DNA from 4 places in the Halobacillus sp. B23F22_1 genome. Region 3 is predicted to be linked to each of the others. Evidence: riboswitches for the same ligand, from Rfam matches in the RefSeq annotation. Region 3 holds a riboswitch; each other region holds the start of a gene.
The links. A riboswitch is a leader RNA that binds a small molecule or an ion and turns the genes downstream of it on or off. The one in region 3 is predicted to bind S-adenosylmethionine.
Positions count from the first base shown of each region.

Region 1: linked by a shared signal. The riboswitch ahead of metE (5-methyltetrahydropteroyltriglutamate--homocysteine S-methyltransferase) and the one ahead of ACGTNH_RS19410 (PLP-dependent aspartate aminotransferase family protein) in region 3 are both predicted to bind S-adenosylmethionine.
Region 2: linked by a shared signal. The riboswitch ahead of msrA (peptide-methionine (S)-S-oxide reductase MsrA) and the one ahead of ACGTNH_RS19410 (PLP-dependent aspartate aminotransferase family protein) in region 3 are both predicted to bind S-adenosylmethionine.
Region 4: linked by a shared signal. The riboswitch ahead of ACGTNH_RS16745 (bifunctional homocysteine S-methyltransferase/methylenetetrahydrofolate reductase) and the one ahead of ACGTNH_RS19410 (PLP-dependent aspartate aminotransferase family protein) in region 3 are both predicted to bind S-adenosylmethionine.

Region 1 is NZ_JBIEKE010000002.1:998,362-1,006,018, reverse strand. Features, by position in the region: gene ACGTNH_RS12820 (iron-containing alcohol dehydrogenase) at 1-955, opposite strand, end outside; gene ACGTNH_RS12815 (FUSC family protein) at 1,168-2,244, shown strand; gene ACGTNH_RS12810 (protein-glutamine gamma-glutamyltransferase) at 2,439-3,287, shown strand; gene metE (5-methyltetrahydropteroyltriglutamate--homocysteine S-methyltransferase) at 3,387-5,690, opposite strand; cobalamin riboswitch at 5,835-6,038, opposite strand; SAM riboswitch class I at 6,099-6,202, opposite strand; gene ACGTNH_RS12800 (NarK family nitrate/nitrite MFS transporter) at 6,368-7,657, opposite strand, start outside.
Region 2 is NZ_JBIEKE010000003.1:210,841-218,497, reverse strand. Features, by position in the region: gene ACGTNH_RS16240 (chromate transporter) at 1-24, shown strand, start outside; gene ACGTNH_RS16235 (chromate transporter) at 21-554, shown strand; gene ACGTNH_RS16230 (AIM24 family protein) at 629-1,327, shown strand; SAM riboswitch class I at 1,414-1,535, shown strand; gene msrA (peptide-methionine (S)-S-oxide reductase MsrA) at 1,656-2,129, shown strand; gene ACGTNH_RS16220 (RDD family protein) at 2,180-2,716, opposite strand; gene sppA (signal peptide peptidase SppA) at 2,729-3,730, opposite strand; gene ACGTNH_RS16210 (GNAT family N-acetyltransferase) at 3,824-4,360, opposite strand; gene ACGTNH_RS16205 (hypothetical protein) at 4,552-4,908, shown strand; gene eutH (ethanolamine utilization protein EutH) at 4,948-6,039, shown strand; gene ACGTNH_RS16195 (peroxiredoxin-like family protein) at 6,110-6,763, shown strand; gene ACGTNH_RS16190 (DMT family transporter) at 6,821-7,657, shown strand, end outside.
Region 3 is NZ_JBIEKE010000004.1:79,000-86,656, forward strand. Features, by position in the region: gene ACGTNH_RS19390 (sodium:calcium antiporter) at 1-343, opposite strand, end outside; gene ACGTNH_RS19395 (phytoene desaturase family protein) at 935-2,437, opposite strand; gene ACGTNH_RS19400 (hypothetical protein) at 2,892-3,089, shown strand; gene ACGTNH_RS19405 (hypothetical protein) at 3,110-3,337, opposite strand; gene ACGTNH_RS19410 (PLP-dependent aspartate aminotransferase family protein) at 3,609-5,396, opposite strand; SAM riboswitch class I at 5,487-5,597, opposite strand; gene ACGTNH_RS19415 (trans-sulfuration enzyme family protein) at 5,674-6,819, opposite strand; gene ACGTNH_RS19420 (NUDIX hydrolase) at 6,888-7,487, opposite strand; gene ACGTNH_RS19425 (hypothetical protein) at 7,612-7,657, shown strand, end outside.
Region 4 is NZ_JBIEKE010000003.1:320,176-327,832, reverse strand. Features, by position in the region: gene ACGTNH_RS16760 (uroporphyrinogen-III synthase) at 1-253, shown strand, start outside; gene ACGTNH_RS16755 (NAD(P)-binding protein) at 290-901, opposite strand; gene metH (methionine synthase) at 1,017-4,472, opposite strand; gene ACGTNH_RS16745 (bifunctional homocysteine S-methyltransferase/methylenetetrahydrofolate reductase) at 4,435-6,315, opposite strand; SAM riboswitch class I at 6,404-6,511, opposite strand; gene ACGTNH_RS16740 (YjiH family protein) at 6,939-7,657, shown strand, end outside.

The sequences.
Region 1 (7,657 bases), on a different contig from region 3:
CGATTAATGAATCGACCAGCTCTTTATCTGAATTTCCGGATAAGTCAATTCTTCGTGCGATCGCTGCAAAACGTTCTTCAACTTCACTGCGATTAAATTGAATGACATAAGGTAAATAAATTGCATTCGCACAACCGTGTGGAACTTCAAAAGTCGGCCCGCTTTTATGAGCCATGCTGTGGACATTACCCAGTACGGCATTTGCGAATGCCATGCCTGCCATCGCTTGAGCGTAATGGACTTGTTCACGAGCTTCCTGGTCTCCATTATAGGAGGACAGCAGGTGATCTTTTAAAATTTCAGCTGCCTCGATTGACAACGAATTCGTAAAAGTAGTACGCGGTTTAGCTACATAAGCTTCGATGCTGTGAGTTACTGCATCCATTCCGCTGTAAGCCAGTACTTTCTTAGGCATTGCTTCCACCATTACGGGATCAATGATGGCAAGGTCAGGGGTAAGTTCAAAGTCCGCCAGGGGATATTTTACTCCAGTTTCTGAATCTGTAATCACAGAAAGGTTAGAAATTTCAGAAGCCGTTCCACTTGTCGTAGGAATACCGGCGAATTTTGCTTTTGTTCGTAACTCCGGTAAGGTAAACGGCTGAGCCATATCTTCAAATGTTAAATCAGGATGTTCGTAGGAAATCCACATCGCTTTCGCTGCATCCATTGGGGAACCGCCGCCGATTCCAATGATCCAATCAGGCTGGTACTCATTGAGAACAGGAAGATGATCCTGAACGAGCTGAGTAGAAGGTTCTTGTGTAATTCCTTCAATTACTTTTGTTTCAATGTCAGCTTCAGAAAGATTTTTTTGAATTGTATCTAAGTTGCCGTTTTCTTTGACGGAGCCCCCGCCAATTACTAAAACAGCTTTTTTACCTTTAATGGATTTTAATATATCTAGCGCATCTTCTCCGAAATAAATATCGCGTGGTATAGTAAATCGATTCATGTTGACTGCCTCCAGTATTTCTAGTTTATGTGCCGGTATTGGCCGGGCATATTACGTTGTCATTCACGAGAATTAGAATAGTTAAACATACGGATCGTCTTTTTATTGGTAAGAGGAAGGCTGAATAAGCTCAAGTTCTTACTAGAAAAGCCTGCAAATTTTTAATGGATCATGTAAAATTGGTGCTAAGTATACCTATGGAAGTGATTAACGTGTCTAAGTTTATCGATTTAATAAGAGAATCTCATTTTTTAGGGGGAAGAACCTTAAAAACGGGAATATCAGTATTTGTAACCGCACTGATCTGTGGTTTTTTTAATTTACCCGTGGTATTTGCTGTCATTACGGCTATCGTAACTATCGAACATACAGCCGCTGATTCGATTAAAAAAGCAGCCATTCGCTTTCCCGCCTCAGCGATTGGTGCTCTTCTAGCTACTGCTTTTTATGCTGTATTTGGGAAAAGTGCTCTAACATTCGCTCTAGCGGCCATGTTAACGATTGCCATTTGTCACAAATTAAAGCTGGATGATGGGATATTGGTTGCTACGATTACAGCAACGGCTATGATTCCTGATTTTCAGGATCAGCATATCGTGTCGTTTCTGACGCGTCTAGGAACCACATCGATCGGAATTGTCGTTTCAACAATCGTAAACTTCTTCTTGCTGCCGCCAAATTATACTTCGCGGATTTTTCAAAGCATAAATGATTTGTACGGACATTCAGCTCAGCTGCTCGAACGGATCGTAACTGCAGAAAAAGGAGCATCTCAGGAAAAGACCAGACACATTAACCGTTCTTATCGTCAGCTCACAGCTCATTTAGAAAAAACGTTTCAATTGTCACAGTATCAACGAGAGGAATGGAAGTACCACAAGCATACAAATGAACAAATGCGGGCTTTTCAATTTTCGCAAAGAAAGCTGGGTGCTTTGCAGCAGATTGTGTTTCATTTAGGCAACCTTCAATACGTACAAGCGAACCTTTCAGAATTTAAACCTCATGAACGCAAACTGATTGAGAAAGTGACCAATTCATACACGGAGATTTTAAAGGATCCAGCCCACCACATGAGTGAAGAGCATTTTACAGCCGTTGAAAAGCTGGATGATTTATTTTGGAAATGGAAAGAGAACCATGTGGAGCAGGAAAATCACTTTAGACAGCATCTGCCTCCTCAGACTATTTTAATTTATGAACTATTGAGCTTACACGATGTTCTTGAGGAGATAGCAGAACTGTGTCATTCAAACCAACGTATTATTAATCGTTGTTACATAGAGTAAGTGGAAGAGGGCCAGTCTCATTGGAGGCTGACCCTCTTCTTTTATCCTCTTAGCCGTCTGGTCATCTTTTTGCCTGTTCAGTTTTCCAAGGGCTGTATTTTTAAGAGAAATGAGGTTTTTAACAAGTATTCTTCTTCATTCGAATAGGCATGTAGTAAGGTGCAGCAAACTTTTGAAAAGAGAGGAGGGACGGGATGATTCAAGTGGCAGGGGTTGTTTTTCAACCGAATGATTTAGGGACGATGGATAGCAGGGAGCAAATGATTATTAGGCAGATGGTGGATTCACCGAGTATGTATACTTATGGATCCAGGGATGAATTAATATTTGAAATCAAACTGAGGAAAGAAATAGTAAAGAGTGCAGAATTAATGAACGACAGTCAAGTTGAATTTGCTACTTTTGAAACCACCCGCAGTAATCCTGATTACTGGTTGTTCACGGGTTATGGAGCGCTGCGCCTGAGACCAGGTGTACGGCCTTCTGATGCGATAACGGATATTTTTACAAATAGCAGGCTTTATGCATTTGAATGTGCAGGAGCTATGCTGATCATCTATTATCACGCTGTATTACAAGTGATCGGAGAAGCTGCTTTTAATCGTATATTTCCTGACCTTTATATTTATAGCTGGCACGCGGATAGTGATCTCGGGCTTTATCCATCGTACATTAATCGCTTTTTACCAGGGGATGTCGTTTACTTTGATAATCCAGCTTTTGACCCCAGTGCCCCTCAATGGAGAGGGGAAAATGCAATTGTGGTCGGGAGGGACCTTTACTTCGGTCATGGAATTGGGATCATGACAGCGAAAGAAATGATAGAGACGCTGAATCGACTAAGACGCGAGGGGGCCATTCAGTCCGCGTACTTGACAAATTTAGTCGTTCGCCCATCCTTCAGGCACTTACAGCAGTTTGCAGTTATGACGAGAAATGGTCCTGTACGAAAATATCAGCCTGCAATGATTTTACATGATGAGAACTCGATTTCATATGATCGATACCGTTATTTCTTTAGTAAAGTGTTTAAACGCTGGTAGATGACCACAAATTATAAAAAAAGAGAAAACATAATTGATAACTAAGAAAGACCCAATCAAATTCAATTTGATTGGGTCTTTCGTATTTTACCCTTCTAATTATCCTTTGCTAGACTGTAACTTTTGTTCGATTTCTAATCGGATATTGTGCGCGGCTTTTACCATGTTCGTAAGGGCTTCCGTTGTTTCACTAACACCTCTTGTTTTTAGACCGCAGTCCGGATTCACCCAGAACTGGCGCGGGTCGAGTACATTTAATGCACGAAGAATGTACTTTTCCATTTCTTCCGCTTCAGGGACTCGGGGACTATGAATATCATACACTCCCAGTCCAATTCCTTTTTCATACGATTGCTTTTCAAAGTCAGCGATCAGTTCTCCGTGACTTCTTGCCGCTTCAATTGAAATAACGTCAGCATCCAATGCATCAAGTGTATGCATAATTTCCCCAAATTCGGAGTAGCACATATGCGTATGAATTTGTGTTTCATTCTTAACAGAAGAAGTGGCTAGTTTAAAAGCGTAGACCGCTTCATCCAGGTATTGCTGCTGTTTCTTAGGTTTAAGCGGCAAGCCTTCCCGTAAAGCAGGTTCATCAACTTGTATCATATGAATATGGTTTTCTTCTAAAGCTCTAATTTCTTTTTGCAGCGCTAAAGCAATTTGCTTGGTTACATCGAATTCGCTGATATCCTCGCGCACAAAAGACCAATTTAAAATTGTAATCGGCCCTGTGAGCATTCCTTTAACCGGCTTTTTGGTCAACGATTGAGCATAACTGATTTCCTTCACGGTCATCGGCTCGGTTAAAGCAACATCACCATAAATAATAGGAGGCTTCACGCAGCGCGAACCATAGGACTGCACCCAGGCATATTTTGTAAAAGCAAACCCCTCGAGTTTTTCACCGAAGAATTCGACCATATCATTTCGTTCAAACTCTCCGTGTATTAGAACGTCAAGTCCAATTTCCTCCTGACGTGCAATCCATTCTCTCATATTTGCTTCAATAAAGCTCTGATAGTCAGTATCCGTCCAATCTCCTCTGCGCCATTTAAGACGTCCTTGTCGGATTTCTGTTGTTTGCGGCAGACTTCCAATTGTCGTAGTGGGCAGTAAAGGAAGGTTAAAAAAGTTTTGATGAATGGATTGGCGCTCAGAGAAATGTTGTTCGCGTGTTGGTTCAACGCCTTTCCAAAATTCGACTTCCTTTTGTACATCTGTGTTATTTCTGATCTCAGACTGCCATAATTGTTCGCGGCATTCGGCTTGGAATGTCAGTTTTTCTTCAACCGTTTTTCTGCCTTTATTTAAGCCTTCTGTTAAAAGTTTAATCTCTTCCAGCTTTTGGTCGGCAAAGGCCAACGCATTCTTTAGTTGCGGATCTAATTCAGATTCCGTTTCAACCGTTACGGGTACATGTAATAAACTGCAAGAAGGTTGAACAATTAAGCGATCCTCATTTACGAAAGAACGCAGCGTTTCCAGCAGAGTCAATGAAGCAGAAAGATCATCTTTCCAAATGTTTCGCCCATTGATGACGCCTGCTGCCAACGTTTTTTCTGCAGGAAACCCGAAATTCTTTATTGCCTCCAGGTTCGCCCCTTGATCATGTACGAAATCAAGTCCAATTCCAGCTACGGGAAGAGATACAACTTCTTCATAATAATCAATGGATTCAAAATATGTTTGCAGTAATACGTTCAGACTGGAAAGTTTACGATCGATGGATTGATAGACATTCTTAAATACATTAATTTCATCCTTAGTCAGTGTTGTGGCTAAAATTGGCTCATCGATTTGTACCCATTCTGCTCCTGCTTTTTCTAGCTGTTGCAGGACTTGTATGTACAACGGTACGAGTTTCTCAACTAATCTCTCAAAGTCTTTGTCCTCAAAGCCTTTTGATAATTTTAATAAGGAAACAGGACCGAGAAGGACCGGTTTTCCTGTAATATCGAGCTTTTCCTTTGCTTCTAAAAAGTAGGGAAGCAGTCGGTTTTCTACTAGTTTTGGCTCCGAATCTGATGAAACTTCAGGAACGATGTAATGGTAGTTCGTGTTAAACCATTTTGTCATCTCTGAAGCTACAGCGTTTTTATTGCCACGAGCGATATCAAAATAAGTATGCAGGGAATTTTCGTCTTGCTGCTGAAAACGTTCAGGGATTAAGCCAAACATCACAGCTGTATCCAGGACATGATCATAGAGACTGAAATCTCCAACAGGGATTAAATCAATGCCCAGATCTTTTTGTTTCTTAAGGTCATAGAGTCTTAACTTTTCTAATTCAGTTTGAAGCTCTTGCTCACTTATATTTCCTTTCCAGTACTGTTCTAATGCTTTTTTCCATTCACGCTTTTCTCCAATTCTTGGATAGCCTAAATTTGAACTTTTTGTCATCCTGGTTCCTCCTTGTATAATAAAAAATCCATAAAAAAATCTCCCTTCTTAAAGAGAGATTGTTATGACAGCATATTTAAAATCGTCTGTTTAGACAGACTGATCCCATTACTTGTCCTAACACCTCCCTATTACCCGTAGGTTGTAGTGCGTCATCACCAGGCAGGTCTCCTGACTTAAGATCTTCACATTCCTGCGTCTTCCCATCTTTTATTCAAAAGAAAGTGACTTGCTGCAGGATGCTCCCTCTAACAGTGGCGGGACCGTGCCGGATTTTCACCGGACTTCCCTTTTAAGCTGAATAAGCTCTTATGAACTTAGCCAACACCTGAGTGATTTAAGATATTTAGTTTATCTAGCATGTGTATATAAAAAACCTCTCGGTGAGAGAGGTTTACACACGCACCTCTCTTATTTTTCAAAGCCTTCGCTTTGCTGGAATTAGCACCACAATCAAGTAGATCGGTTGCCGGGTTTCACAGGGCCAGTCCCTCCACCTCTCGAAATAAGAGATTCTATTGAATTGATTATAAGACTAGCATGGGAGGATGAAGCTGTCAATGGAGCATCAGGGTACCTGGTACCGAAAAGCTGTAAAAGAGCGAAGTGCCAAGTGGGAATTTCGGTACCTGGTACCCGGTACGCTCTTCGATTTTGTCCCAAGCTTTTAAAAGAATTTACATCGCCACTTCTTTTCCAGATTTTCTCGTTTCTTCTTCCTTTACTGGCTGAAGTTCGGTGATATGTGCTTTGCCTGGTTCGTTTAAGAAGAAACAAGCGATAAAGCAGCAAAACGCCATAATAGAAATTCCAAAAAAGAACAGCGAAGGATTCAGTACGCCAAGTACGGCTAGAAATAAAACAGAACCTACATTTCCATAAGCACCAACCATCCCGGCGACCTGTCCAGTCAAGCGTTTTTTCACAAGTGGCACCATCGAGAATACAGCACCCTCGCCAGCCTGTACAAAAAAGGAACACGTCATTGTCAATAGAACAGCAGCTACAATCGACCAATCGGACCCGATCTGAGCCATTCCAAGATAAGCGACGGAGGTAGCGGCCAACAAAATAATGAGAGTCTTCTTACGGCCAAATTTATCACTGAGCCAACCGCCTCCAGGACGGGCGATGAGGTTCATAAAGGCAAACGAACTGGCGATCATTCCAGCTCCGGCTACTCCCATACTAAACGTAGCTTCAAAAAACATCGGCAGCATAGAAATAACGGCTAATTCTGAGCCAAAAGTAATAAAATAAGCGAAGTCTAAAATAGCCACTTGTTTAAATGAATACTGTTCTTCTTCAGGGACGCCTTTTCGTAAATGATCACGGTTCACTATCCAGATTTTATATAAGTTATAAAAATACACAGCTGCAAGAACCACGTAAATGAACACAGCGATTTGGTTTGATATGAGTGAAGTATTGCTTAATTGCCACGTGATTAAAGCAAGCGCGGCATATAGAGGAATAGACATGAGCATAAGTCCAATCATGCTTCTGTAGCTGGTTACTTCCATCGCACCACTTCGCTTAGGTCTCTTAAATTCTTTACCAGCAGGCGTGTTCTCAACGGACCTGAAATAAATAAATGCATACACAATACATAAAAAACCAGTTAGAGCGATGGCCAGGCGCCAGCCATTTTCACCGCCAAATAACATAGCAAGAAGCGGCAGGGAGAAGGCGGCTGCTGAAGAACCGAAGTTTCCCCATCCTCCGTATATGCCTTCAGCAAGACCAAGATGTTTTTCCGGAAACCACTCGGATACCATTCGAATTCCGATAACAAACCCTGCTCCTACGACCGATAATAATGCCCGCGCCATAAACAACTGCCAGAATGAATTGGCAAAAGCAAACCAAAAACAAGGAATACTAACGGAAAGCAATAAAGTAGCATACACGTGCTTCGGTCCAAATCGATCGACGAGCATACCGATGATAATTCGGGCCGGAATTGT
Region 2 (7,657 bases), on a different contig from region 3:
AGCAGTAAGGAGTCTTCTTTATGATTTATTGGCAGATTTTCGTAGCGTTTTTTATTCCGGGAGTTGTGGGGTACGGTGGCGGCCCGGCTTCTATTCCCTTAGTCGAAAATGAAGTAGTCGGCCGATTTGGGTGGATGTCGGTAAACGAGTTCAGTGAAATGCTTGCCGTAGCCAATGCACTGCCCGGACCGATTGCAACGAAAATGGCAGGGTTTATAGGTTATGAACAAGCCGGCATTTTAGGAGCATTTATTGGAGTATTTGCTACGGTCGCTCCATCGCTTATTTTAATGATTGCGTTATTAAGTCTTCTAAATAAATTTAAAGGGTCTCCACGTGTGAAAGCCATGACCTCTTTTATTCGTCCAGTTATCGCTATTCTGCTCGGGGTAATGGCTTATCAATTCTTTGAAACGTCCTATGGATCTGCAGGGATGGTGCAAACAGTTATTTTAATTGCAGTGAGCTATGTTTTACTTGAGCGAGTAAAAGTACACCCGGCTTTTGTCATTGCGGGCTCGCTTTTATATGGTGCCCTTTTTCTAGGAGGATAAATGTTTAACTTAATGAATCATTTATCCCCTCTTTCTCGTATACAATAAGGACGAGACAGGAAAGGGGAGAGATCGTGAGCAATTATTCGATTGATGAATTCATAAGAAAAACGAAGCAGGATGAAGCTGAAAATGAGTTCTTTGAACTGGAAACAGAGCGTATATTAGAAGTAAACCTTTCTGATCAAGTATGGGCCAAAGCAGGATCGATGATTTCCTATAATGGTTCCATCAAGTTTGAAAGGGAAGGGATACTCGAACATGGTGTGGGAAAAATGTTTAAGAAAGCCTTCTCGGGCGAAGGCAGTTCTTTGATGAAGGCAGCCGGAAAAGGTCGTCTATACTTAGCTGATCAAGGGAAAAAGATTACTATTTTTGATTTAAATAATGAATCCATTACTGTTAACGGGAACGATCTTCTTGCCTTTGAGCCTGGCATATCATGGGATATTAAATTAATGAAAAAAGTAGCTGGCATGATGTCTGGCGGACTGTTCAACGTGACGTTAGAGGGCCGGGGAAGGGTGGCGATTACTTCTCACTATGAGCCATTAACTTTGCTTGTACGACCAGGGGATCCTGTCATTACAGATCCAAATGCGACGGTAGCCTGGTCAGGACATTTAAAGCCGGAATTTCGTACTGATGTAAGTCTAAAGACATTTATTGGCCGTGGGAGCGGTGAATCTGTTCAAATGGAGTTTAAAGGTGAAGGGTTTGTCATTGTACAGCCGTTTGAAGAGGTCATAACAACGGGAAATGGAAATTCATAAATTTTTCAAAAAAAATGAAGCATTCGCCTTTACTTCGAGATTGAAACATTGTAATATATAAAATAACTTAAAATTATAACGGAAACTTCTTATCCAGAGAGGCGGAGGGACTGGCCCTTTGATGCCCGGCAACCATCGAATTAATCTAAGGATTGACGAGAACGGTGCCAATTCCTGTAGAGTGTTATTTCACTCTAGAAGATGAGAGGATCGTACGGAAATTTACGACCCCTTTTCTTATACTGGATAAGAAAAGGGGTTTTTTGGTAGCTTGAACCGTCAAACTCTCTTAGGTGGAAGTTGCGTTAATGGAAAGGGAAGATGACAAATGGCAACAGCAATTTTTGGAGCAGGATGTTTTTGGGGAGTTGAAGCTTTCTTCGAGCGTTTCGAAGGAATTACACATACACGTGTAGGGTATACGGGCGGCCATGTTGAAAGTCCAACCTACGAACTAGTGAAAACAGGAACAACTGGCCATGCAGAAGCAATTCGTATTGAATATGACCCAGAAGTCATTACGTATGGCGGATTGGTTAATATCTTTTTTGAAGCCCATGACCCTACAACTAAAAATAAGCAGGGAATCGATGTTGGTCATCAATATCGTTCCGCTATCTTTTACCAAAATGAAGCTGAAAAAGCCATTGCTGAGGAGAAAATTCAGCAGTGGACAAATAAAGGGATTTTTAAACGTAGAATCGTAACTGAAGTTACACCGGCCCGTGAATTTTATGAGGCGGAAGAATACCATCAAAAGTATGCTCAGAAGAATGGCTCCTTTGCTTGCGGCATTGGCTGATCTTATTAAAAATCCGCTTCCTTTTAAATAAAGGAAGCGGATTTTTATGTTTATTCTAAAGTAGATTCGATTTCTCGATTTAATTTCTTCATTCTGTCTTTGATTACAGAAGTATCGGCAAACAGGTCATGGATCCCTTGATGCTTTTTCGTGAAGATGACTACAAGATAAGGAAGACCTAAAACAGCCATACTTATATAACGTCCTACAAACTCTCTGTAAATAATCTGCCCTTTCGTTAAGTGCTTTCCTTTTAATGATTCTACCGATAACCCCAGAGTCATTTTTCCTAATGTGGCCCGGAAATAGAAAGTCATTAATACAAAATAAAGAAAAAACACAATCGATTGAGTGATGTTCGCGGCGCTTAACAGCTCAATCCAAAGCTTGGCTTCGGATAGATTGGTTACTCTTAAAAGCGGGCGCGTGATGATTGAATTGATACTCCAAATTACAATTAAATCAATGATGTAAGCAAAAAAACGTGGAATAAAACCAGCGTATACGATACGGTGGATTTCGTTAAGGTTTGATGTCACAGCTTGATTTAAGTGATTGGGCTGATGGGTGGGTTCTACTGTATCCATCTAATTCCTCCTTTACTCAGAATACATGTACATTAATCTAGGACCTTGACGTTTCTCGATCATTTCGTTGATCCATTTTACTTCGCTTGTTGGCAGGAAACTTTTCATATCGATAGGAATACCGAACAACCTTTCTCCACTAGGCTGGTACTCAATTACTTCAGGATTCCCGCCGATTTCTTCTTTCAGGGCAGCTAACGCATCTTCTTCAAATCCGATGTTGTCAATTAGGCCATTATCTAATGCTTGCTGACCAGAATAAATACGGCCGTCTGCAATTTCTATTACTTCATCTTCAGGCATGTCACGACCTTCACTGATGACATCGACAAACCCTTGGTAGGACTCATCTACAAGCGTTTGAATAATTTCACGGTCTTCCTCTGTCATTTCTTTAGTTGGACTCATAATATCTTTAAATTCGCCGCTCTTGATGGTATTGAATTTAACGCCATATTCATCGGCTAATTCTTCATAATTTACGCTTTCCATAATAACGCCTAATGAGCCGGTAAATGTTTCTTCAGAAGCAAATATTTGATCCGCTGGAGTTGATATGTAATAGCCTCCAGAAGCAGCCATACCGCCCATTGAAACATATAGAGATTTATCTTCTTCTTTTAATTCATTCAGCTTGTCGTGAATTTCAGCACTTTCAAACACTCCTCCGCCTGGGGAGTTTACGTAAAGCAACACTCCATTAATGCTAGGGTCTTCTTTTATGGCTTCTAACTGTTCTAGTAAAGCTTCATGGTTATAACCTTCTCCCATAAAAGGATTAGATCCCTGGCCGCTCATTATTGTTCCCTCTACGGATATACGGGCTATACGATCCGAGGAGGAGCCTTCTTCAATAACTTCTTCTCTTGGTTTCTCATTATTGCTGTCTCCACCAAACAATCCTTGGGAAGACTCCGTAAACGTACTTGATGTTAAAAAGCCAATGCTTTGAATGAGGATCGCAATAATTAATAAAGCGGAAGCAATCCCTATAGCGATCAAACGTTTTTTCATATCTATCTATCCTTTCTTAATTGCTTTGAACCACTAGCTTAGCAAATTTTTGGTAATTAATATATAGTTACTCAAAAGATCAATGTGTAAATTCTATGTAATTCCTTCGTTGGCTTTCCATTCATAATATAAAATGCTCATTTCATATAAATTCCAGTATTCTTCTCCGAACCTTCGATGATCTCGAAGTAACCCATCAATTTGAAAGCCAGCTTTTTTATACATATGAATTGCAGGCTTATTAAATTCAAACACTCCTAAAGTTACTTTATGTAAGTTTAACCTATCAAAAGCGATCTTTAAGATCTCCTCCATCATGATAACTCCTATTCCTCTTCCACGTGCATCCTTACTGACTAACACTTTACCAATCCGCGCTGATCGGTTATCGTAATCAATATTATTTAAAGCAATGTGCCCGACTGATCGAGTGCTGGATTTCTCTACAGCTTTAAAAATTAGTGAAGATCCATCTGCCTGGTTGGCTTCCTTTAAGTACTTATCCAGTTGATTACAGCTTAATGGATATGCAAAGGCTGGCCCTGCCCATTGAAGTAAAAAGGAAGGAGATTCTACCCATTGAATAAGCGTGCCATAATCATTTTTCGTAAAGTATTCAAGCTTGATCATCATCCATTCTCCTTTTCTATACTTGACTTATTGAAAGTTTACCATTTTAAATGGATGATAGATAAATAAAAGAAAGTAGGGAAACTATTCGATACTATTATATCCTTTTAATAATGTTTGGGACCATACTTAGTGCTTGTGGAAGTGAGACAGACCAAGTCGACATTGGAAGTGAGGATGTTTCGGAAACGTTGTATATTCAAAAAGTAGAAGATCAACGGACAACTGAAGAACAAACGGCAGTAAGGCAGGAGAAAGAAACTAATGAAGAGTTACTCGCGAAGCTCAATGGGATGGAAATAAAGAAAAGTGACGAAAGTGAAATGAAGGAGAAAATGAATACACAAGATACGTATACGTACAGCTTTTCCGATGAAGGGGAACTTGCTGCTGAGTCCCAATCTGATTTCAGCTTTGCAGTAACAGAAGATGGGACGTTTTTAATGCCTGAGAACGGAAAGCAGTCAGGAACCGTCAGCTATCAATCGGTTGAAAAGCACCCGGAATTACTGAATGAAATGAATCACTTAGTTGATATTAGCTTTTAATTCTTCCAGGCTGTGTGTGAAAACGAGGGAGAGGTCCGTATGTTGTTAAATGATATGATACTTATTTTAATGGCAGCATTTATGGTGCTGGGGGCAGTTGATTACACTTTTCTTGGTAATCGTTTAAGTCTCGGCGATCGCTTTCACGAGGCTTTTTTAATGATGGGCCCTCTGGCTTTAGCTATGGTAGGGATTATCTCACTGGCTCCTGTGATTTCCGATGCTCTCTCTCCTCTTGTTATTCCTATTTTTGAGTGGATGGGAGCGGACCCAGCGATGTTCGCTTCTATGCTGTTAGCCATTGATATGGGGGCTTATCCGTTATCAGAAGCGTTAGCATCAGATAAGGATGCTGCAGTATTTTCGTGGGCATTTTTAGGAACGATGATGGGGCCGACGTTGGTATTTACGATTCCTATCGCTTTGACTATTGTTCAAAAAAGGGATCGAAGCTATTTTGCGAAAGGTATATTAATCGGTATGATGACGATACCTATTGGCTGTTTAACTGGTGGAGCATTAGCAGGTTATGAATGGGTATGGATGATTCAAAATTTAATTCCTGCTGCTATTTTAGCTGTTCTCATTGGCGTAGGATTATGGAAATTCACTACTCTTACCATAGTCCTGTTTTCGAAGTTTGGAAGAGGTATAGAAATCCTCATTATGTTTGGGTTGGTTATGGTCATTTTCGAGACGTTAACTGATTTTACTGTTATTCCTGGGATGGCTCCGTTAGAGGAAGGAATTGAAATTGTAGGGAGAATAACGATTACCTTGGCTGGGGCTTATCCTTTGGTTGCTTTTATTAACCAAAAGGGATCGAAGCTTTGGGAACGACTGAGCATTCAATTAGGTATCAATTCGCCATCGGTGGCCGGCTTTATTGCTTCTTTAGCTCATCATTTGCCTATGTTTGCAACGATGAAAGATATGAACCCTAAAGGAAAAGTAATGAATGCGGCTTTTGCGGTGAGCGGGGCTTTTTCTTTTGGAAGTCATATCGGCTTTGTGGCTGGAGTGGAGAAAGAGTTAATTGTAGCGGTTATGACAGGGAAATTAGTGGCAGGTGTGCTGGCTGTCTGGATTGCGTGGTGGACCACCATTCCCGCTAATCAACAAGTCGAATAAAGCGCTTTTCTTCAAACTTGTCCTTTTATCACTTATACTTAGTCTATACCTCACTAAAGGAGTTTTTCATATGAAGACCGAGATGAAGGAACGCTACAATGAGTATTTGCAGAAGTTTAAAGAAGCGACCCCTGACGATGTTCAAAAGAAAATGAAAAGCGCGATTGATGAATTGAAAAGTTCGGATGATGGTGAAGGTTTAAAAGAAGGAGACAAAGCCCCGGATTTCACTCTTCCCGATCCTAATGGGAACTCGATCAACCTCTCCAACCAACTTGATATTGGACCGGTGATTGTAACGTTTTATCGCGGAGGATGGTGCCCTTACTGCAATATGGAATTAAGAGAGTATCAACAAATATTAAATGAAATTCATGATGCAGGTGGGGAGTTGATCGCCATTAGTCCACAAACCCCGGATTACTCGCTAAGTACCTCACAGAAAAATGAACTGAGTTTTCATGTGTTAAGCGATGTAGGAAACAAAGTGGCACGTGAATATCAACTTGTTTATCCGGTCCCGGACTACCTTGTTGACATTTATAAACAAAAAGGATTAGATGTTGATAAGCATAACGGGGATGAAACGTGGGAACTCCCTGTGGCTGCTACGTATGTGATAGACAGACACGGAACGATAGTCTATGAATATACGAAAGCCGATTACAAAGATCGGGCCGAGCCATCGGAAGTATTAGAAGTTTTGAAAACAACGAACAGATGAGGAAAGGCACACCCTTCAGTGGAGGGTGTGTTTTCTTAGGATAAGAGGTGTCCATCGATGAAATTATACAGTGCATTAATTGGTCTAAGCTTTATTTGGGGATTATCCTTTGTGTTTATAAAATGGCTTCTCGATCCTATTGGAGTGTGGGGGACAGTTTTTTTTAGATGTTTAGCAGGTGCCCTGGTATTACTGCCGTTTTTATGGATAAAGAGAAAAGAGTTAAAAGGGTCTCTTCCATGGAAAGCTATGTTCTTTGTCGGTGTTTTTAATGCTGGACTGCCATGGGGGCTGATTGCATGGAGTGAAACAGAAATACATAGCAGTACGGCTGCCGTAATGAATACTTTAACGCCAATTTGTACAGGGCTTGTAGGATTTATGTGTTTTTCCGTTCTATTGAAGCGAAGACAATGGATAGGGATTGTCCTCGGGTTTGTTGGCATATTAGTTTTAATGGAATTTGACTTTTTTGCTCTTTTTAGTGAAAGTTTTATCGGCATAGGTACCATGATTTTAGCTGCTATTTCATATGGTGTTGCCTCTCAATTTACTAAAAGACATTTACAGGAGACATCTATCCTTATTGTGACCACGTTTTCTTTGCTTGTTGCTGCTCTATTCGGGTTAGGGGGTATGATGATGACAAACTCCCTCTCCGTTATTAATGAAGAGGTCCTTCGTCGTCCCCTTGTATGGCTTTCTATCATTGGGTTAGGCTGCTTTGGTTCTGGATTTGCCCACTTATTATTTTACTATATGGTTAAGAATGGCAGTGCGGAGTTTGCAACATCAGTGACTTACATTATTCCGATCACTGCTATGGTATGGGGGTACGTATTACTTGATGAACCCATTACAAAAAACATTATCCTCGGGCTTGTGCTCATTTTT
Region 3 (7,657 bases):
TGAAAATAACTAACCAACCATATAATTTACTCTCCACGGTAGCGTGCGTCATAATCTGATGGCGTCGATACACAATATCAAATATAGCAAGACCCATTATATTAAATAAATTACTTCCTATTAAATTACCAACCGCTAAATCGGGGGCGTCAATAGCCACAGCAGTTACACTTGAGGTTAACTCAGGCAGCGAAATCGCGATCCCAATAAGAATTCCCATAAATGATGAAGAGGCTCGCGTTTTTTCTTTTACTGCATCCCCAAACATCGTTAAGCGTGAAGCTACAAAAAAAGTAGCCACCGCTGCAGATGTGAATAAAACAAAAACTAATACATCTCCCATGACATAACTCCTCAAATCTAATGTTCCTATCCAAGATACCGTTAAGTTTCCCCAAATCACCACGGACAAAACCAACTACAAAAAGCCGGCAGAATGGCCGGCTTTTCAGTCTGTCGAAAAAGCTAAGATGTACTTCATATAAGTATGGAGAAAGGAAAAGAAAAAGCGCCGCTTTCCGCGGGCCAAGATGGAAAATCCCTCAGTCACTTCACTGCGACCTCCAGGGCTTCTCCTGTCTGCTCGTCCCGCAGGAGTCAGCACTTTTTTCGTTCCTTTGACGAAAATGGAATCTTGAAACCTACGTACTTGTGAATGCCTTATTGCAAACGCTGTTTTCATAAGGGCACAGCTTGAATAAATGATTTTGCCAGTGATCTATTTCGAAAAAGGGTTTGAGGAAACAGCGAGACTCCTGCGGGAAACGGGAATCAGGTGTGACCCCGGAGGGCTGATAGCCCGAGGAGGCACACCATTCGCCCGCGGAAAGGGAGTCGTTTCCTCAAACCCTTTACACTCTCTAACGCAAGGAATTTTACACTCTTTAAGGTTTTTCTACAAGCTGAAAAGCCGGCAGAATGGCCAGCTTTTTTATCATGTTACTTTTTCAGTCGTATGTTCTTTAATTAAATCTGCGGTTAACTGGCCTGATAAGGTAACCATTGGTACCCCTCCACCAGGGTGTGTAGAGCCGCCGACAAAGTAAAGGTTCTCGAAGATCTGACTCTTTGAAGGAATTTTAAAGCCCCCGTTTGTCTTTTTATCAGCCTCAATTCCATAAATAGACCCCCCATTTGGACCATATAAACTTTCTAGATCTTCAGGGGTAAAACGATATTCGAACTCAATCGAATCTCTAACGTTCTCCATCCCCATACGCTCAAGCTTATTAAGGACGGTTTCACGATATTGATCCCAATCGACCGGCTTTCGCTTACCGTTTTTCAGAGGCGGCACATGCGTCAGTACAAAGAGATTATCTTTGCCTGCAGGAGCCTGAGTCTCATCGGAGCGGGCAGAAACTCCAATATAAACTGTCGGGTCTTCTGCTGGAACACCCTTATCGAAAATCTCTTTAAATTCTTTTTCAGGATCATCAGAGAAAAAGAAATTATGATGCTGAAGCTGTTCAAATTTCTTATCGGTGCCAAGCAGCAGCACGAGACCTGATACAGTTGGCTGAAATTTCTTCTCTAATGCCTTCGTTTCCTTTTTCACCTTAGAAGACTTAGGTGCCAAACGACGATATGAAGGAATCGCTTCTAAATTGGATACGACTACGTCTGCCGTATAGATTTCTCCATCTTCTGTTTCTACGCCGACAACATTCTCTTTCTCAACAATCAACTGCCGCACAGGAGTGTGCAGATGAAGATCTACTCGTAATTCTTCCATCAGCTTGCGCATACCTTCAGCGATTTGGTACATTCCTCCTTTTACATAGTGGATACCCAACCCAAGTTGAACATACGCCAGTTGATTTAGAATAGCTGGAGCAGAATATGGGTTAGAACCTACATACATCACAAAATAATTGAATAATTGCTCTAAATGTTTATTATCAAAATGTTTATGAGTAGATTTAGCAATCGTGCTCATTGGATCCATTTTGAATAAATCACTTAGCTTGTGGTGACTCTTTAAGTCTTGCAAATCTTGAATACTATATTTATAGAAACTCTTCATGCAAAGTTCATACATGTCTTGACTGTACGATAGAAAGTCGGTTAATTTTCGATTCGGTCGGTCAGTAACCTTGGCCATCTCGTCAAGCATAGTAGGTAAATCACTCGTCACGTCCAACTGTGTCCCGTCTTCAAAAAAGGTGCGCCATTGCGGCTCTACCCGCTCTACTGTTACATAATCATCTAAGCGACGGTGCACACTTTCAAATAGCTGTTCCAATACCCAGGGCATCGTTAAAATCGAAGGACCCGTATCGAAGGTGAACCCTTTTCCTTCTCTGCGATTTAACTTTCCGCCAAGGTTACTATTTTTCTCAAGAACCTTTACGTCATATCCATCAGCTGTCAGCCTTATCGCAGCTGACATTCCACCTAATCCTGCTCCTACCACAATTGCTTGACGTTTCCCCAAACCTTCCACCTCCGAATTTAATGAACAAATGAAATTAAACGATATCGGCCTTTACACTGTTCTCAAGACTGTTTTCCATGTACATCTATTAACATAGTTTTAATTCGAATTCTATGTAGCAGTTTATGTGCTACGCATACCCCACCAACTACTGCGGTCCTGACCTATCCTGCACCTAAGCAGAAACCAACCACTATAAATAACAAGTCAGTGTACAAGGGGGGCCTCGACCTTTTATTAACTTATAAGATGGCGCGTTTGCGCGAAGAGACCTCTCTTGTAAGCAGTTCACGCAAATGAAGTATTTCTAAATTCCCTTTATTAGTCCATCCCGATCTGAAATCTCTTAAGTGAGGCCCCACTCTGCCGTATAGCTGCTACTTTTAAACAATACCCTATGGTTTCACACCTAAACGGCCCACAGCACACTTGTAGGTTGTAAGAGATTTTTCATTTGCGTATCATGAGTAGAAAAGCAGTTAATAAAGGAGAACCTATGCACACCATCTACTGGATATTTATTATCAGCGTCGTTCTAAGCACATTTTGGATTATTTTCAGAAAACTAACAAAAACAAGTTATGTGATTATTGTTATTATAGGTGTACTTTATGCGATTCTTTTAGCTTTTTCTCTTCTTGACGGGGTATGAAAAATCTCAAAAAAATACGCTTATAGACCGTCTCTTTTATTTTGTTTATTTACTGCTTCTCGAATATGATAGAGTTCTGCATACATAGCTGTAGCAAATACAGTAAGAATGCTTAGGAACATAGACAGAATGAATACAACTCCGCCTTGCTCAAAACCGTATACGGCACTAAATCCAATAATTGCTCCTATCGTGACTCCTATTCCAAGAAAAATTAAGATCTTTTGTAATGTTACAGAATAAGCCATCCAAATCACCTCTCTACAATTAACGTCTATTACAGGTATACCCAATTAATAGAAAAAGCACACATAGGATTTTCATATTAAAAGAGTAGACCGAACAGCTCTGCTGTTTCATCTGCACGCAATAAAAAAAGCAGGCAGCCCTACGGCTTTCCTGCTTTTTCAGTACCTCGCTTCTAACATTTCCTTTCCCGCAGCTTACTACTGACAGCGCTCCCCCATACACCACTTGAGCAGGAGGAGCCGAGCCCAGTGTAAGAGACATCCTCAAGTGTTAAATTTCACAGGCGTAAGTGTCAATACTACCTCTTAAGCGTTGTGCTTCTTTGTAAGTGCAGCGGTTATGAATCACTTGCAGACCTGCTTCGCTGGCAATCTTGGCTGCTTCTGGTGCAATAACTCCTTCCTGCAGCCAGAAAACTTCAGGTTTTACTTGAGAAGCTTCTTTAGCAATTTCAACTGCAGCTTCTGGACTTCTGAAAATTTGAGCCACATCAATCTTAAACGGGATAGAACTCAAGTCAGGGTAAGCCTTTTCGCCCAACACTTCATCTTCCCGAGGATTAACAGGGACGATCTGATAACCCAATCGCTGCATTTTGCGAGCAAGACGGTGACTAGGTCTTGAAGGTTTTCCACTTAATCCTACAACCGCCAGGCGCTTAGGACGAGTAACTTTCCGGCCGCCCTCTTCTTCTGTCACCTGTGAGGAGCTTAGTGCCCACTTAATGACTCCTTCATCATTTTCAGTAATCGTTGCAGCTACTTCATTCCCTGTCGCTTTACCGATGGCATGATTTAAATCATTGATTAAATCTTTTACTGATTCTAAACCAACAGACAAACGAATTAATTCCTCAGTTACTCCACTTGCAGCCAAATCCTCTGCTGTTAACTGCTGATGGGTCGTAGAGGCCGGGTGAATAATTAGTGATTTCGCATCTCCTACGTTAGCCACATGAGACCATAGGGAAATATTATTGATCACCTGACGACCTGCTTCACGCCCGCCTTTAATACCAAAATTGACGATAGAACCATAACCCACTTCTAAATACTTTTTAGCAAGATCATGGGCAGGGTGATCGGTCAGTCCAGGATAGGAAACCCATTCCACGTCAGGATGACCTTTTAAATATTGCGCTAATTCTAGCGCATTATCATTATGACGCTCAACTCTTAAATGCAGTGTTTCAAGACCTTGAAGAAGCTGGAAAGCGTTTTGGGGACTCAGGCATGCTCCTAAGTCTCTAAGTAACTGTACGCGCAGCTTTGTACTAAATGCTAGCGTCCCGAAGTCTGCTGCGTAGCGGATGCCATTATAGCTTTCGTCAGGTTCAGTAAATACTGGAAACTTTCCGTTACTCCAATCAAATCGTCCTCCGTCTACGACTACACCGCCGATCGTCGTCCCATGTCCGCCGATCCACTTTGTGGCTGAATGAACAACAATGTCCGCTCCCCACTCAATAGGTTTGCAAGAGTATGGGGTAGCAAACGTGTTATCCACGATTAACGGCACATCATTTTCATGAGCAGCATCAGCTACTTTTTCAAAATCAAGCACGTGAAGGCTCGGGTTACCAACCGTTTCAGCAAAAACAGCTTTTGTTTTGTCAGTAATCGCTTTACGGAAATTCTCTGGATCTTCTGGATCAACAAATACCACTTTAATGCCGTATCTTGGCAGCGTATTCGCGAATAAGTTATAAGTACCGCCATATAAGTTAGCTGCAGCCACAATTTCGTCCCCTGAACCTGCAAGGTTTAAAATCGCTAAGGATATCGCAGACATTCCGGAAGCTGTTGCTACAGAAGCTACCCCATTTTCAAGTAGAGCCATCCTCTTTTCAAAAACGTCCACCGTCGGATTCATAATTCGCGAGTAAATGTTACCTGGCTCATCTAACGCAAATAAACTTTGCGCATGGTCAGTATCGTGGAATACATAAGATGTCGTTTGATAAATAGGAACAGCTCTTGAACCTGTGGTAGGATCTGGTGATTGCCCCCCGTGCAGGGCTACTGTATCTAAATCATAGCTTTCAAATGAGTTCGTCATTGTAACTTCCTCCTTGATTTTTCTCTTAAAGAAATTGAATGGCAAAAAACCCCTCTTCGATAAGAAGAGGGGTTATAAATTCAGGTCCTCCTCTTATCTCTCAGATCTATGAAATCTGTAGGAATTGGCACCTTTTCAAACCGATGTTTGTAGGTTGCCGGGCTTCGCAGGGCCTAGTCCCTCTGCCGCTCTTGATAAGAGTATTTATTTAGTTAACGTGGTTATGTTATTGAATTATAAGCACTACACAAAACAAAGTCAATAATTTTTCGAATATTTATTTAATAGAGTTGCGAATGGATTGTTGAAATTGAGCAGCAATATCTTCTGCTTCTTCAATCCCAATTGACAATCGAATGGTGTAATCAGAAATTCCTAATTTTTCTTGTTCTTCCTCCGTCAACGCTCGGTGAGAGGTACGGATTGGATAAGAAACTGTGGTTTCGACACCTGCTAATGTAGGAGCCAGCTTAATCCAGCCCAGCGATTTAAAAAAGGCTTCAAAATCGACTTGTTCAGCTAATTCAATTGTGATAATCGCTCCATTGCCTCTCTCAGATACATACTCAGGATAATAAACTCGTTCTACTCCCGGATCTTCTTTCAACACATGAGCCACATGCTTCGCATTTTGAGACTGCTGCTTCATACGTAAAGCAAGTGTTTTGGATCCACGCTGAGTCAGCCAAGCTTCAAATGGACTCAGATTCGTTCCTAAGCCAATAATTCTCTGCTTAGCTTTCGCAATAAGATCACTTGGCCCAACTACTACGCCTGACGTTACATCACTGTGCCCGCCTATATATTTCGTAGCACTGTGTGCTACTAGATCAACCCCTTGCGTGTAAGGCTGAAGTAAATATGGTGTAGCAAACGTATTATCCACCATCGTCTTTAAATCATGCTTTTTGGCAATATCGACGAGGAGCTCGATATCTTCCACGCGTAAGAAAGGATTCGTTATAGATTCCGTATAAAGCAATTTCGTATTTGGTTTAATGGCTGATCTTATAGCCTCGGGATCTGCAAATGAAACCATTGTAAATTCAATACCAAAACTTGTCAGCTGCTTCGTAATCAATTGATGCGTACCACCGTATATATCTTCAGCTGTCACAATGTGATCACCAGCTTCAGCTATGGAAAGGATTCCAGCCATGATTGCCGAAATTCCAGAAGAGGCGGCCGCACCTGCCTCTGCTTCTTCAAGGTTGGCTACAGCTTGTCCTAATTCATCGGTGTTCGGATTATTTTCTCTTGTATATAAATAAGGTGTGTCACCAGAGTAGTAACTTTCTAAGTGTTCCAAATCACGAAATGTAAAAGCGGACGTCTGATAAATCGGTGTCGCTTTACTGTTCAATGCGGTGTTTTGATTCAATTTATTATGTACAACGCGTGTACTAAATAATTGATCAGCCATATGATCCATCTCCTTCACTTGGTTATTCACAACAGTATATCTTATTCCCAGCACCTGTTGTCAAAAAATTATCTCCGTCGCGTCTGTAAAATCTCTTGAATAACATGCTGATAATAATTAAAGTCATGAGGACAAAAATGTTGAGGCAGCAACGTTTTGTTTTCCCCGTTCATAACCGATATTGCTGACAAAAATGGTCGATTTTTCGATATCATACTTAAGAAGTCTTCAAGATCGATCTTCACTACATCTGTTACTTCTTCATTCATCAACAGGGGTAATGCTTCATCAAAAGGAAATAAGTAAATGTGGCAAATTTCGCGATCATTGAACTTCTTCATCTTTAATTCTTCTTTATAAAAACCGGTATAGCTGATTTTTTCTTCTTCTAATTCCAGCCCTAACTCTTCATGGATTTCCCTCAGCCCGCCTTCTATCCGAGTTTCACCAATCCCGATATGACCTGCGGCTGTAATGTCATACAAATTAGGGAAATCCTTCTTCACATTCGATCGCTTTTGAAAATAAATCATCGTTTGATTCCTGTCATGGCTGTAAAACCAGCAGTGGAAGCTTTCATGCCAATCTCCGTCGCGGTGAACTTCATCTCTATCTTTTTCACCTATGGGCGTTAACCAATCACTGAATATTTTTATAATTTCTCCCATACGTTCATTATTTCTCCTCGCCATTATTTATATATTCATTAGTCTACCATATAACGACAAAATGCGAGGAAAATCGTTTAAAATTCTCCCCTTTAGTAAAACTAGATAAAAGGAGGTTTATGAGATGAACAGAAAAAATAAGCGTGTAAATAAAGAGGATACTTCGAACG
Region 4 (7,657 bases), on a different contig from region 3:
ACAGCAACTTATCATTGAACAAAAGGTAGATGCAGTTGTTTTCACAAGCAAAACGCAAGTACAAAATCTATTTTGTACGTTAAGTGAGAAGCTGAGTACTGCTTTTAATCAAGAGGTGACTGCTGTTGCCGTAGGAAGTGTCACAGCAGATGAGCTTCGCAGTTATGGGATAACTCAGGTGCTTGAGCCGGATAAGCCCAAAATGGGAGCAATGATTATCGCTTTAAGCCATTACTACCAACAGCATGCATAGAATGAAAGCCCATTCCCAGTTATAAGGGGGATGGGCTTATTTTTGGGATCGTATATACTGAAGCATGTCTTTTTGCTTGTGTTGATCAAAAAAGTCTTCCTCTACGAGTTGACGGAGTATTTTTCCTCTTTTAATCATGGAAAGGGAGGACTGTTTTAATTGCTCGCGGGCTTCAAAAAGAAAGTTTACATACTTTTCATAGCTTTGGTCGTATTGTTCTTCTAAGTCTTTTTTTATTCGGGCGGCTAATATAGGGCTTGCGCCACATGTGGATACACTTATGGATAACCTGCCGCGCTGAAAATGGCTCGGGAATTGAACGTTTCCATCTGCTGCCTGTTCCACTGTATTCATCAGTGCGTTTTTAGGAGCTGCCTCTATCACTTGTTGATTAACGAGGGAGTCATTTGTGGCGGCAATGATTAGAAAAGAATCTTTAACATCATCGGGGGAGAAACGCTTTTTCTTCCAGTGAATTTGCTCGTTTTCAGAAAGGGATCTCAGGCCGGAAGTGACTTCAGGACTGATTACCTTAATAAGTGCACCGCCGCTTAACAAATTGTAAATCCTTCGCTCCGCAATTTTTCCCCCGCCAACAACTGTTACACGTTGCCCCGCTACATCAACCATTAATGGGATCCCACTCACTTCAGATCATCCTTTTTTCTTTCAGTGTACCAGAAAAGGTACCAGGTACACAGAAAAGTAAAATCGGTACCAGGTACACACTTTGTATCATAGTGTACCTGGTACCGGTTTTGTATTAATGCACATTAAAGTAACGTGCTTCTGGGTGGGCGAAGACAATGGCTGTGACGGAGGCTTCTGGTTCCATCATGCATTCTTCCGTTAGTTCTACGCCGATTTGTTCTGGTCTAATTAGTTTAAATAATTTTCTCTGGTCCTCTAATTCGGGACAAGCAGGATAACCAAAGGAGTACCGCTGACCCTGGTATTTTGCTGAAAAACGCTCCTGCATTGTAAAGTCCGTAGCATCTGGGAATCCCCATTTATCTCTCATCAGCTGGTGAATATGCTCTGCTAATCCTTCAGCTGTTTCCAGGGCGAGAGCCTGCAGGGCATGACTCTTCAAGTATTCCCCGTCTTCTTTGAGTTTAACGGCTTGATTACGGATTCCTTTTCCCGCCGTTACTGAGAAGAAACCGACGTAATCCATTTCTCCACTGCTCACTGGACGCAAATAATCTGCCAGGCAAAGATGCGGGGCACGATTTTGTCTCGGGAACGTAAATCGTTCAATGATCGTTTTCTGATCGTTTGGATCATAGATAATCACATCATCGCCATCAGATTGAGCCGGGAAGAATTGGTAGAGAGCTGAAGGTTGAATCGTACCTTCTTTTTGAGCTTTCTCAATCAATTCGTCCACCACTTCTTTTAAGTGCAACGCCTTTTCGTTTTTCTCCTCTAATAGTTTAGAGAATTTACCTTTTAAGCCTAAATGGTGGCTAATTAACATTTGCATATTAATGTAAGGCTCGATGTGAGCGACGGAATAATTCTTCAAAAGGTGCTGTTTGAAATCGTGAGGCTGAAAAACAGGTACCGTTTTAGAAACGGTGGAAACAGGTTTTTCTGCTACGGCTGTAGAGGCCGGCTGTTTAGCTGCTTGCTCTGCACCTCTAGCAATCGCCTGCTCTTGTTTTTCCTGCTGTTCGCGGATCAAAAGCTCACGATCTTCTTTTTGGCTTAGTCGGTTTGATAGGGAAAGTCCATCCATAGCATCTTTTGCATAAAATACAGTGCCTTCATATTGGGGAGCAATTTTAGTATTTGTGAACTTTCTTGAAAGTGCTGCCCCCCCAACTAGAATCGGAATATCGATTTGCTGCTGTTTTAAATCTTGAGCAGTCAGTACCATTTGCTGGGCTGATTTGACGAGCAGACCTGAGAGACCGACAAAGTCCGGTCCTTCATTTTTTATTTGTTCAATCAATTCGGTAGAAGTGACTTTAATACCCAGGTCTACGACTTCAAAGCCATTGTTGCTCAAAATGATATCGACGAGGTTCTTCCCGATATCATGGACATCTCCTTTAACAGTAGCAAGAAGGATTTTCCCTTTTTTATTGGACGTATCATCTTTTTCCATGTGTGGTTCAAGGTAGGCGACAGAAGTCTTCATTACTTCAGCACTTTGTAATACCTCCGCTACGATTAATTGGTTATCATTAAATAATCGTCCGACTTCAGCCATACCATCCATTAAGGGACCGTTAATGATTTTTAATGGTGTTTCATACGTTTCTAGAGCTAGGTCCAGGTCTGGGACAAGTCCTTCTTTTGTTCCTTCCACAACGTAATGAGCGAGTCTTTCAGGCAAGCTCATCGTAGCTGTAGGCACTTTAACTTCTTTTTTCTTCCCACGATAAAAAGCTGTAAATTTCGCCAGCGTAGCATCTGTCGTTTGAAATAGAAGCTCGTTGGCCTGGTCGATTTCTTCTTGTGCAATAGACCCGAAACGCTCTAGCTTTTCAGTATTAACGATCGCATAGTCGAGCCCGGCTTTTGTACAATGGTAAAGGTATACGGCATTTAACACTTCTCGTCCAACGGGAGGAAGACCGAATGAAACGTTGCTGACGCCTAGAACAGTTTGACAGTTTGGCAGTTGTTCTTTAATTAACCGGATTCCTTCGATCGTTGCCTCGGCAGAGCCTATATATTGCTCATCTCCTGTACCGACAGGGAAGACGAGAGGATCAAAAATAATGTCTGATTCACTTAATCCGTATTCTTCAACTAAAATATCGCGGGAACGAATGGCAATTTCAAGTTTCCGCTCAGCTGTAACGGCCATACCTACTTCATCAATCGTACCTACAACAACCGCGGCACCATACTGCTTAACTAACGGAAGAATCTCTTTAAAACGATCTTCGCCGTCTTCTAAGTTAATCGAGTTAATGATCACTTTTCCTTGTGAGTAGGTAAGGGCTTTTTCAATCACATCCGTATCGGTGGAATCGATAATTAGCGGCACTTTCACCTTGTTAATCACTTGTTTCATAAAGGCTTCCATATCCCGTACTTCATCACGATCTGGATCAGCTAAACAAATATCAATAACTTGCGCACCTTTTTTTACTTGCGCACGAGCGATTTCTGATGCTTCTTCAAACTTTTCTTCCGCAATCAGACGTTTAAACTTACGCGAACCAATTACATTTGTTCGCTCTCCAATTAAAATAGGACGATCATTTTTATCCTCATAAATAAAAGGTTCAATACCTGAAACGGCATGAGGGTGACTTTTGGGAGCTTCTCTAGGTTCATAATCTTTTATAGCGTCTACCAGTGCTCTTATGTGATCAGGCGTCGTTCCGCAGCAGCCGCCGACAACGTTCAGCCACCCTTTCTCAGCGAAGCCGGCAATTTTTTCTGCAAGGGATTCTGGTGTTTCATGGTAGTTTCCTTCTTCATCAGGCAGCCCGGCATTAGGGTAACAGCTGACAGAGGTTGTGGCCAAATCGGATAGAGAACGAATATGGTCTCTCATAAATTCCGGACCGGTTGCACAGTTTAGTCCTACTACAGCAGGTTTCATATGTTCAAGGGACAAGTAAAAGGCTTCAATCGTCTGGCCGGCAAGTGTAGTTCCCATAGGCTCAATGGTGCCAGAAACCATAAGAGGTATTTCCTTCCCAAATTTTTTAAAAGCTTTAGATATCCCCAGATAAGCTGCTTTCACATTCAGCATATCCTGAGAAGTTTCAAGTAAAAGAAGGTCAACGCCGCCTTTTAAGAGTCCGCGAGCCTGTTCCTCGTAAGCATTCGTTAAATGTTCAAAAGTTGTCCCGCCTGTAACCGAAAGGGTTTTTGTCGTTGGCCCCATGGCACCGGCTACAAATCGAGGTCGATCCTCAGTTGAATGCTTTTCAGCTGCTTTTTTAGCGAGTTGTGCTGCTTTTATATTGATTTCTTCAGCTAAGTGACCCAGTTCATATTCATCGAGTACCAAGTCGGTGGCACCAAATGTATTGGTTTCAATAATATCCGCTCCAGCTTTAAGGTACTCATCGTGGATCCACTCAATAACTTTAGGCGATGTAATATTTAAATATTCATTACATCCATCGTATAATTCTCCGCCAAAATCTTCAGGGGAAAGGTCGGCATCCTGGAGCATTGTCCCCATGGCTCCGTCTAAAACTAAGATCCTATTTGATAGATGCTGATGAAATGGTGTTGTTTCCATTTAAAACCGTCCTTTCTGAACGCTGCTGATTCACTTCTTTAATATAGTTAGTTAATTCTACCGTTATTTCATAGCGTAGAAATGGTGTAATTAAATAGATACCATTGAACAGCTCGGCTGCTGTATCAATTAGTGACTTAGCGATAGCAATTCCTTCTGCCTGCGCAAGAGCAGGGTCATGGCTGACACTCTCCATACGCTTTCTAATTTCATCAGAAAGTGTGATGCCAGGTACTTCATTATGCAGAAATTCAGCATTTCGTGAACTTGTAAGCGGCATAATACCGATGTAAATGGGTGCCGATATGTGCTTTGTTGCTTCGTAAACTTCTCTAATTTGTTCCCCGCTGTAAACGGGTTGGCTAATAAAGTAGTCAGCTCCGTATTTAATTTTTTTCTCAAGGCGTCCGACGGCACGGTTGAGGTTTCGGACGTTGGGATTGAAGGCAGCAGCAACTGAAAAATTTGTATTCATGCCAAGCGATTTTCCGGAAAAGGAAATGCCTTGATTTAATTGTTTAATATATTGAATCAAATCAAATGATGACAGATCATATACAGACGTAGCTCCAGGGAAATCACCAATTTTCGTAGGGTCCCCGGTAATGGCTAAAACCTCTGTGATCCCCAGCGTATGCAGTCCCATCAAATGGGATTGAAGTCCAATTAAGTTACGATCTCTACATGCGATATGCACAAGAGGGTTGATATCATATTTCTGCTTAATAATGGAGGCAATGGCAGAATTGCTGATCCTTGGTGAGGCGAGCGAGTTATCAGCAAGTGTAACAGAGTCAACACCAGCGTCTCTTAATGCTTGCGCTCCCCTCATATATTTATCCGTATTCAATTTTTTCGGGGGATCAAGTTCTACAATTATTGATGACCGCTCGGCTGCTATTTCATGGAGGTGTGGGTTCGTATCCTCAATTTCCCTAGGTGTTTCAACCTCAGCTTTAGCAGGTGAGACCACCTTATTCTGAATTGGTTTTTTTCCTTTTACTTCTTCTGCAATAGCAGCAATATGCTCAGGAGTTGTTCCGCAGCATCCTCCGATTAAACGTGCTCCTTCTTCATAAAGAGAGCGTGCACTCGTTTTAAAATAATCTGCATCTGTTTTATAAACAAGCCGGCCATCCTGATAAGCAGGTAAACTGGCATTAGGGTAAGCAGATAGAACAGCTTTTTTTGGCAGAGGCACGCCTTCTAATGCTTGGGTCATATGATAGGGGCCGAGACGGCAGTTGATTCCAACCACATCTGCTCCAATATTTTCTAATGTAGTTAAGGCTTCGTTTAGAGAAGTTCCATCCTGAAGAACGCCAGGTTCATGCATAGAAACTTGAGCAATAATAGGAAGCTTCGTTTCTTTTCTCGCAATTTGTAAAACGGTTTGGAGCTCTTCAAAGTCGTAAAAGGTTTCGAGTAAAAGACCATCTACACCTTCAAATAACATACAGTATAACTGTTCTCGAAAGCTGCGTTTAATTTCTTCAAGCGAGACCGCCTGCTTACTAATTGCTCGAGTTCCTCCGATTGTACCAACGACATAATTGTTCTCAGCAGCAGCTTGTTTCGCAATTTTGATGGCAGCTGTATTAATTTCCTTAACTTTATCTTCAAGTCCGTAACGGGAGAGTTTAACGTAATTCGCACCGTATGTATTGGTTTGAATGATCTCAGCACCGGCTTCTACGTAGGCTTTATGAACATTTAATACCTCGTCAGGGTGGCTGCGGTTTAAATCTTCAAAACATTGATCAATGCCGTAAGAATAGAGAAGGGTTCCTAAAGCTCCATCTCCTACAAGAGTTTGTGTTTGAAGAGCATCTCTCAAATTCATACATTTCCTCCTTAGTGGTACCGAGTACCGTGATAAATAAAAAAAGCCTTCTTATAAGAAGAAGACTTTAATTCGTAATTAATCCTTCTTCTTATCTTCCAAGTTTTTTAATAACTTGCTGGAGTTAGCACCATACTGTGGAACAGTGGTTGCTGAGGCTTCATCGGGCCAGTCCCTTCACCTCTCGAGATAAGAAAGCATATGAAATTTTCCTGGATAAAACATTGTTGCGACTTACATTACACTAAATAATGTTAGTAATCAAGCGAATATTCGTAATTTTTCATTTTTATTCTATTATACTTGAAAAATATTACATTGATGTATGCATATAACAAATTATTAGATCTAAATACATACTTTCACTTCGACATAGTTTGACATTTGTAATTATAATGGAGTGAATTTTCTCAATATTAAAACATGTAAGCGGATTTCTGATATACTATTCAAAAGCCTGATGTAAAGCCATTTTCAACCAATTTAAAAACAATTCATTTAATTTACTTTCCTCTATTGAATTTTTATGCATTAAAATGTATCATTAAAAACCGCAAACCCGAAATAAGTCATATGTACCAATAATATATACAAAATTCATTCATTGATGGGGGAATTACACTATGGAAATAGAGAAGAAGGAAATGCAAGTAGCATCAGGGTACACAGCAGGCCAGCTTATGAAGTTTTTAATACCTTCTATTATCGGGGTATTGCTGTTTCTCGTCCCTGTTTCAGTTGACGGCACAGTCACCATCGGGTTAGGAATTTTAGCAGACGGCCTTCAAGGAGCGATTTCTGAATATATTCCTTTGTTTATGACCATTGTGCTTTGGGTGTCTGTAGTGGGGGCTTTTGTTATAAAAGTTATCAGTCACCCCGGCATTAGAAATCATAAATTTTTATCGAGCTTGTTTGATATTGGAGTATTTTGGATTGTACTTCGTGCTTTAGGGGCTGTTTTTGCTACGATGACCCTTATGGGAATAGGACCTGAAGTCATTTCTTCTGAGTTAACAGGACAAGTTGTTCTTTTTGATTTAATACCTGTCTTAATGGTTTGGTTCTTATTTGCCAGTCTATTTATGCCGCTCCTTCTTGAGTTTGGCCTTATGGATTTTATAGGCTCTGTTGTTCGTAAGGTAATGCAGCCTTTATTTAAACTTCCGGGGCGTTCTTCTGTGGACGCTCTGGCCTCTTGGATGGGTAGTGGAACGGTAGGCGTATTGCTGACCACTCAACAATATGAAGGAGGCTACTATTCAAAGCGAGAAGCTGCTGTAGTAGCGACTAACTTTTCTATTGCTTCCATTGCCTTTAGTTTAGTGATCGCACGGTTCAT